One region of the Sphingomonas sp. CFBP8993 genome, then DNA from elsewhere that is predicted to be linked to it. Evidence: predicted binding sites of a transcription regulator. Region 1 holds the regulator's gene; the other holds the start of a gene.
What was found. Region 1 encodes LexA, which represses DNA repair genes until DNA is damaged. Its sites were predicted from a motif close to GTTCCNCNCTTGTTCT; they were not measured.

Region 1 (4,419 bases):
CGCCCCGGTGACGCTGCTCAGCCCGGCCGATCGGGGCGAGGGGCTGCGCCAGCGCCTGTCGCACCGTATCACCAGCCGACTGGCGGGAAGCGAGGGCGGGATCGCGGCGGCGCTGGCGACCGGCGATGTCGGGGCGATTGGCGAGGCGGATGCCGAGGCGATGCGGCGTGCCGGTCTCGCCCATCTGCTATCGGTCAGCGGGCTCCATATCACCGCGGTCGTCGGGATCGTCATGGTGCTGACCATCCGGCTGCTCGCGCTGTGGCCATGGCTGGCGCTGCGCGTGCGGCTGCCGCTGGTGGGGGCGGCGGCCGGGGCGGTGGCGGCGATCGGCTATACCTGGCTGACGGGCGCGGAGGTGCCGACCATCCGTTCCTGCGTCGCCGCGATCCTGGTCCTGACCGCCCTGGCGCTGGGACGCGAGGCGATGACCCTGCGGCTGGTGGCGGCGGGGGCGCTGATCGTCCTGCTGTTCCGACCCGAGGCGCTGGTCGGCGCGAGCTTCCAGCTATCCTTCGCCGCGATCACCGCGATCGTCGCGCTGCACGAGCATCCGACGGTCCGACGGTGGCTGGGGCCGCATCCCGACTGGCGCTGGTCGGCGCTACGCCAGTTGGGCGCGTTGCTCGCGACCGGGATCGTCGTCGAAGCCGCGCTGATGCCGATCGCCGTCTTTCACTTCCACAAGGCGGGGCTTTACGGCGCGCTGGCCAACATCGTCGCCATCCCCTGGACGACGTTCGTGGCGATGCCGCTGGAGATGATTGCGCTGCTGCTGGAGCCGCTGGGCTGGGGCGGCCCCTTCTGGTGGCTGCTGGGCAAGGCCTTGGGATTGCTGCTGGCCCTGGCGCGCTGGGTGTCGGCCATGCCGGGGTCGGTCGTCGCATTGCCGGTGGCCCCGCCCTGGGCATTTGCGGTGGCGGTGGCCGGGGGACTTTGGATCGCGTTGTGGCGGACGCGGTGGCGGTGGCTGGGCCTGCCGCCCTTGATGCTGGCGATCGGCATCATGCTGGCCGCGCCGACGCCGGACCTGATCGTGACCGGCGACGGGCGGCATGTCGCGGTCATGGCGGGGGATCGCGTGGCGCTGCTGCGCGACCGGGCAGGGGATTATATGCGCACCACCCTGACCGAACTGAGCGGGGCGGGTGGCGAGCCGCTGGCGCTGGCCGATCAGGTCAATGCGCGGTGCGGGCCCGATATGTGCGTGACAGGGCTGGTGAGAGGCGATCGGACCTGGCGGATCGCGGCGACGCGCAGCGGCTATCCGGTGCCATGGGCGCGGTTGATCGAACTGTGCAGTAAAGTTGATATCGTCGTTGCCGACCGGCGTCTGCCCGCGGCGTGTCGGCCGCGGTGGTTGAAACTGGATAGCGGAGCCTTGCGACACACCGGTGGGGTTTCGATCCGGCTCGATCCGCCGTCGGTTCGGATGGTGCGCCAGCCGGGGGACGGGCATCCGTGGATCCCCACGGCCATGGGGCAGGGGCGCTAGAGTTTGATCCGCCTGACCTGAACTATGGTCTTACCACCCCGGCGGAGGCCGGGGTCCAGTTGCGAAGGTTTCATTGATGGAACGCGTCGGTCGACCACCACCGCACCCCCAACTGGACCCCGGCCTCCGCCGGGGTGGTGTTTCGGCTAGACTGGATCAGCCTCCAAGCCTTTGCCATGTAATGCCCGGGTCTGCGTAAGCCTCTCCTTTGGGGAAAGGCGAGGGAAGGGCCGATAGCCAGCAGCCCCTTCTCGCTTTCCGTGGTCTTCGCCGTCTGCCCCGTTAAAGGGCAGGGCAACGGACCAACCCAAGCTCAGTCGTAGCGGCGGAGGATGCCCGACAGCTTGCCCTGCACGCGCACCTGGGCAGGGGCATAACGCTGCGGGTCATAGGCACGGTTGGCGGGGTCCAGGCGGACCATCGAGCCTTCACGCCGGAAATATTTGAGCGTCGCCTCCGCATCGTCGATCAGCGCCACGACGATCTGGCCGTCGCGGGCCACGTTGGTGCGGCGGATCAGCGCATAATCGCCGTCCAGGATACCCGCCTCGACCATCGAATCGCCCGACACTTCCAACGCATAATGCTCGCCTGCACCCAGCAGGGCAGCAGGCACTGCCAGCGTCGAGCTGCCCTCGAACGCCTCGATCGGCAGACCGGCGGCGATGCGGCCATGCAGCGGAATCTCGACCACGTCATTGGCGGGTTCGGCGATCGGCTTGGGCGCCGGGGGCCGTACATTGGCCTCGGTCGGCGCAGCCACGGGCTTTTCGGGACGATCGGGCATCCGCAGCACTTCCAGCGCGCGGGCGCGGTTGGGCAGGCGACGGATGAAGTGGCGTTCCTCCAGCGCGGAGATCAGGCGATGGACACCGGACTTGGACTTGAGGTCCAGCGCCTCCTTCATCTCCTCGAAGGACGGCGACACGCCGGTTTCCTTCAAACGGTCGTTGATGAAGCAGACAAGCTCATGCTGCTTTGCGGTGAGCATCGCGATCCTCCGTCCAGAACAGACGTGGAACTTATATGGAACGTTTTGGCTTGCGTCAAGCGAGCATCAGGATTTCCGCCGAGTCGCCGGCTTGGGCGGCGGGGACATGCGGCGGGCGGATGATCAGGCAGGTCGAACGCGCCAGGGTAAGCAGCATCGAGCTGTCCTGAATGGCGGCGGCATGGACCCGGCCGTCGATCATCGCGGCACGCAGGTAATCGATCCGTGGGCCGTTGGCGGGCAGGTCTTCCCCCAGGATCGTCGGGATCGGGGCGGGAAACGGATCGGCCGCCCCCGCCATATGTGCGATCAGCGGCCGAACGAACAGCGTCGCGGTCACGAAGGCGGATACGGGATTGCCCGGCAGGCTGAGTACGACCGTGCCGCCCAGGCGTCCGGCCATCATCGGTTTGCCGGGGCGAAGCGCGATCCGCCAGAAATCGACCTGGCCGCCCGCCGCCTTCAGCGCGGGCTGGACCAAATCATGGTCGCCGACCGAGGCACCGCCGGTCGTCACCAGCAGATCGGCCCCGACCCCGGCAAAGGCATCGCGCAAGGCATTGAGGTCGTCGGGCAGGATGCCCAGGTCGATGATCTCGACCGGCAGGTCGGCGAGCAGCGCGGCGAGCATGACGCCGTTCGATTCGGGCAAGGTGGCGGGATCGCCCGAGCCGGGCGGCACCAGTTCGTCACCGGTGGCGGCGATCGCGACGCGGACATGCTGGCGGACGGGCAGGGTGCCATGCCCGCCGGTCGCAGCCACCGCGATCCGGGCCGGAGTCAGCCGCTGACCCGCCGTGATCAGCGTCGCGCCCTCGTCGAAGTCCAGTCCGCGCCGCCGCACGTTGCGGCCCAGATGGCCGGGCCCTTCGCCGGTCAGCAGCAGGGTATCGCCATCCCGTCCGGCCTCTTCCTGGATCAGGACCGTATCGGCACCCGGCGGCAGCGCCGCACCGGTGAATATCCGGGTGGCCTCTCCCACCGCGATGGTCCCGGCGAAGGGCCGTCCCGCCGCGCTCTCGCCGATCACCGTCCAGGGCCCCGGCATGTCGGCGAAGCGGATCGCATAGCCGTCCATCGCCGACAGGTCGCTGGACGGCTGGGTACGCCGGGCCGCAATGTCCCGCGCGGCCCAGCGCCCAGCCGCTTCACGCAATGGCACGTCCACGATCGGACGTTCGGTGGTCAGCGCCAGCAGGCGCTTCTGGGCTTCGGGGACGGGTAAGAGAATGACGGTCGCTCCTGTTGCACCCATGACGCGTGGGACGGCGGCGCGTTCCCGGAAGGGGGGGGCGGCGTCAGGCGTGCCAGTCGCCCGACTTGCCGCCGGTCTTGGCGATCAGACGAATGTCGCCGATCGTCATGCGCTTATCGAGTGCCTTGGCCATGTCGTAGATGGTCAGCAGCGTCACCGATACGGCGGTCAGCGCCTCCATCTCGACGCCCGTCTGGCCCGCCGTCGCGGCCGTCGCGGTCGCGGTCACGCCGGTTTCGTCCAGCATCAGGTCGATCTCGACCTTGCTGAGCGGCAGCGGGTGGCAGAGCGGGATCAGGTCGCTGGTCCGCTTGGCGGCCATGATGCCGGCCACGCGCGCGACCGCCAGCACGTCGCCCTTCTGGACGCTGCCTGCTCGGATCGCGGCGGCGGCGTCGCGGGCCATGGTGACACGCCCTTGAGCGATCGCCTGCCGCGCCGTCACCGCCTTGGCCCCGACATCGACCATGCGGGCCGAGCCTTCGTCGTCCAGATGGGTGAGGCCGCTCATCCGATCAGCGCGCGGGTTGCCGCCTCGACATCATGCTGACGCATCAGCGCCTCGCCGACCAGGAAGCAACGAATGCCATGTGCGGCCATCGCATCCAGGTCGGCACGCGTCGTCAGGCCGCTCTCGGCCACGAAGGTCGATCCGGCGGGGGCATGGCCGACCAGTTC
Region 2 (4,419 bases), on a different contig from region 1:
AACAGCGCGACGCCCTCCGGGTCATGGCCGCGTTCTTCCAGCAGCTTGGAGATGCTGGCGAGGCGCGTCGCCACGTCGCGGGTGACGGCGGCGGCATGACGCGTGGGGTCGAGCGAGAGCGGCGCTTCCCAGATCGCCGCCAGCCTTTGCCGCACCGCTTCGTCCCGAAAATCGTCCAGCGTGATTCGAAAGCGGGCGCGGTCGGGGAACTGCTTGTAATGTTTGCCCTGGCCCGAAAAGTCGGCGAACAGCTCGATCACCCGGCCGACATCGACCACGATCAGGAAGGGCGGCCAGCCATGCTCGACCGGCAGGGCGCGGGCATATTGCTCGGCCTGTTCGCGGGCGCGGCGCATCAGCACGTCCCATTGCCGCGAACGGGGTGCCGGGCCCGGTTCGTCGGGCAACAGGCCGGGCAGGAAAGGCGGCAATTTGGCGCGGGGGCCTTCGCGGCTCTGCTTGGCCTCCAGCACGAAACAGCCGCGCTTGTAGAGGTCGATCCGCCCGCGCCGGTCCTCCTCCTCGCCGGGCAGGACGACGGCGCGCTCGAAGACATAGTCGTTGCGGGTGCTGGTGGCGTGGGCGGGATCGGGCGGGGCGACGCCGATGATCGCGCACAGCTCGGTGAGGAACAGCGCATAGTTGGCGCGCTCGGCCCCGCCTTCGCACGCCTGCCAGCGCCGGATAAACGCCTCGATCGCTGCCGCGGTCGCCATAAGTTGAAATCCTCCCGATGGCGATCATCGGGAGGATTTTGGCATTCGCGACGAGAGCTATCCCCGTAAGGGATTTAATGCCGTTTTGTTCAGAATGTGATCCTGATCCGTTCGGTCAAAGCCGCAAGAACGGATCAATTTGGCGAATACATCGCCATGGCATCCCGCCGGAATGCCGCACCACTATCGGTCCGGCTATAGAACATATGTCCGCCCGGATAGACGTTGAGATGCACTCGCTGCGCCACGCCGTAGCTCGGCATCTGGTCGACGATCAGTCGCGAGGCGAAATAGGGACAGGACAGGTCGTCCCAGCCATGCACGATCATCACCTTCATCTTGGGGTCGTTGGCGATCGCCTTGCGCAGGTCGGTGACAGGGGTGTCGTCGGGCTTGCCGCGATCCCAGGCGCTGTTCACGCTGTACGACAGCGCATGATAGCGCGCGTCGGTCTTCCAGCCGACCTCGCGCGTGACGAAGTCCACCATCGCGCTGGTCGTCGGCGCGATCAGCGAGTCGAGCAGCGGGTCGTTGGAGCGCTGCTGCGACGACCAGGGGAAGGGGTCGAAGGCGGTGACGTTGGAGTCGTAGATGCTGCCGATGGTCGAATCGTTGCGGTGAATCTCACGCAGATAGGTCCGCGTATCGACCCGCCCGCCCAGCTTCCGGACCAGCGCGGGGTCGAGCCCGGTCAGCTCGCTGACGCGCGTCACGATGCGGTCCACGGCCTGGGTGTCCGACCGACCGCGCATCAGGTCGCGCAGGTAATCGCCACGCGCATAGGCCTCGACCCCCGCCATCGCCTCGGGGGTCAGCTTGCCCTGCCGCTCCAGCTGCGCGGCGGCCATCGAGGGCAGGTCGATCATCCAGGGCAACGGCGACAGCGCGGTCGCGTCATCGCCCGAGGCGGGGTCGAGATAGGGGGACACCATCACGAGGCCGTTCACGCCCACGCCGATCTGGGACTGCAATTCATAGGCGATACGCGGCGCCCGGTAGCCGCCATAGCTTTCGCCCATGATGTATTTGGGCGAGCGCAACCGGCCTTCCTTGACCAGCCAGTCATAGACGACCTTGGACAGATATTTGATATCCGGGTCGTTGGCGTAGAAGGCCTTCTTCGTCTCGGCCTCGTCGACCAGGCTGCGGCTGAAGCCAGTGCCGACGGGGTCGATGAAGACCAGATCGGTAAAGTCCAGCCAGCTATTGGGATTGTCGGTCGCGATCGGCGCGTCGGAGGGGGCATCGCCCTGCGCGCCGAACGGCACCCGCTTCGGGCCGACCGCACCCATGTTCAGATAGACCGACGCCGCCCCCGGTCCGCCATTGAAGGCGAAGGTGACGGGCCGCCGGACATCGCCGCCAGGCACGGTATAGGCGGTATAGACGACCTGGCCGATCTCCTTGCCCTTGTCGTCGCGCACCGCGATCTTGCCCACCGTCGCCTTGTAGCTGACGACCCGGCCGCCGATCCGCGCGCTCTGCGTGATCGTCTTGTCCGCGGGCAGGGGCGGCAGCTTGGCGTCGTCGTCCTTTTTCTCGGTGGTGGTCGTGGTTTCGGTCTTTTCGGCCTTCTGGGCCAGCACGGGCGTGGCGGCGGCGGTCAGCAGCAACAGGGCGGTCAGGTGCAGGGTCTTGGGCACGTTCGGAATTTCCCCCTTCGGATAAGGCGTCGTGACGGATCATGATCCCATGTCCCGCGTTCCCGCAAGCCATCCCCCCTCGAAACACGCCGAACCGCTCCCTATCTCGCCTCTGGCCTTCCTCCCGGAACAGAAGTAGAACTAGCCCCATGCTGACCAAGATTTCCGTCCGCGGCGCGCGCGAGCACAATCTCAAGGATGTCGATATCGACATTCCCCGTGACACGCTGACGGTGATCACCGGCCTGTCGGGGTCGGGCAAGTCTTCGCTGGCGTTCGACACCATCTATGCCGAGGGGCAGCGGCGTTACGTCGAATCGCTGTCGGCCTATGCGCGCCAGTTCCTGGAGATGATGCAGAAGCCGGACGTCGACCATATCGAGGGGCTGTCGCCCGCCATCTCGATCGAGCAAAAGACGACCAGCCGCAATCCGCGCTCGACCGTGGCGACCGTCACGGAAATCTACGACTATATGCGCCTGCTCTGGGCGCGGGTGGGCATTCCCTACAGCCCGGCCACCGGAGAGCCGATCGCGGCGCAGACGGTCAGCCAGATGGTCGACCGGGTGATGACGCTGCCCGAGGGGACGCGCCTCTACCTGCTCGCCCCTGTGGTGCGCGGCCGCAAGGGCGAGTATCGCAAGGAAATGGCCGAGTGGCAGAAGGCGGGCTTCACCCGCGTTCGCATCGACGGCCAACTCCATGAGATTGACGAGGCGCCTGCGCTCGACAAGAAGTTCAAGCACGACATCGAGGTGGTGGTCGATCGCCTGGTCGTGCGCGAGGATATCGCGACCCGCCTGGCCGACAGTTTCGAGACCGCGCTTAAGCTGGCGGATGGCCTGGCCTATGTCGATCCCGCCGATCCGGTCGAACCTGCCACACCCAAATCCGCGGTGCTGGGCAACAACGCGCCTGAAGGTCGCATCGTCTTTTCCGAGAAGTTCGCCTGCCCGATTTCCGGCTTCACCATTTCCGAGATCGAGCCGCGCCTGTTCTCGTTCAACGCGCCGCAAGGGGCGTGCCCGGCCTGTGACGGTCTTGGCGAAAAGCTGATCTTCGACGAGGATCTCGTCGTCCCCAACCACGAATTGTCGATCAAGAAGGGCGCGGTCGTGCCCTGGGCCAAGTCCAATCCGCCCAGCCCCTATTATATGCAGGTGCTGGGCAGCCTGGCGCGCGAGTTCGGCTTCTCGCTGGAGACGCCGTGGAAGGATCTGGACGCTTCGGTGCATCAGGCGATCCTGCACGGCACCAAGGGCAAGGCGGTCACGCTGACCTTCGTCGACGGCAAGAAGTCGTATGACGTGAAAAAGCCGTTCGAGGGCGTGATCGGCAACCTCAACCGCCGGATGCTCCAGACCGAGAGCGCCTGGATGCGCGAGGAACTGGCCAACTACCAGTCGTCGCAGCCTTGCGAGGTCTGCCACGGCGCGCGGTTGAAGCCCGAGGCGTTGGCGGTGAAGATCGCCATGCAGGACATCAGCTATGCCACGCATCTGTCGGTGGTCGATGCGCTGGCCTTCTTCACCGGGCTACCCGAGCATCTGACCGACCAGCAGCGCGCCATCGCCCAGCCGATCCTGAAGGAAATCGTCGAGCGGCTGGGTTTCCTGAACAATGTCGGGCTCGATTACCTGAACCTCGATCGGACCAGCGGCACGCTGTCGGGCGGCGAGAGCCAGCGCATCCGGCTGGCGTCGCAGATCGGATCGGGCCTGTCGGGTGTGCTGTACGTCCTCGACGAACCGTCGATCGGCTTGCACCAGCGTGACAACGACATGCTGCTCGCCACGCTGCGGCGGCTGCGCGACCTGGGCAACACCGTGCTGGTGGTCGAGCATGATGAGGATGCGATCCGCACCGCCGATTATGTCATCGACATGGGGCCGGGCGCGGGCGTGCATGGCGGAAAGATCGTCGCGCACGGCACGCTCAAGCAGTTGCTCAAGTCCAAGACCAGCGTGACTGCCGATTATCTGAACGGCACGCGCGAGGTGGCGGTCCCGACCAAGCGGCGCAAGGGGTCGGGCAAGAAGCTGACCGTGCACAAGGCGACC

Region 2: a site for LexA is predicted at 2,486-2,501, ahead of uvrA (excinuclease ABC subunit UvrA). Genes of this name have one in related genera too.

Annotation. Positions count from the first base shown of each region.
Region 1 is NZ_JAXCWU010000003.1:418,647-423,065, forward strand. It holds gene SOM26_RS08130 (ComEC/Rec2 family competence protein) at 1-1,495, shown strand, start outside; gene lexA (transcriptional repressor LexA) at 1,809-2,486, opposite strand; gene SOM26_RS08140 (molybdopterin molybdotransferase MoeA) at 2,542-3,741, opposite strand; gene moaC (cyclic pyranopterin monophosphate synthase MoaC) at 3,785-4,252, opposite strand; gene trpC (indole-3-glycerol phosphate synthase TrpC) at 4,249-4,419, opposite strand, start outside.
Region 2 is NZ_JAXCWU010000006.1:169,988-174,406, forward strand. It holds gene SOM26_RS13885 (class I SAM-dependent DNA methyltransferase) at 1-716, opposite strand, end outside; gene SOM26_RS13890 (S10 family peptidase) at 851-2,359, opposite strand; gene uvrA (excinuclease ABC subunit UvrA) at 2,509-4,419, shown strand, end outside.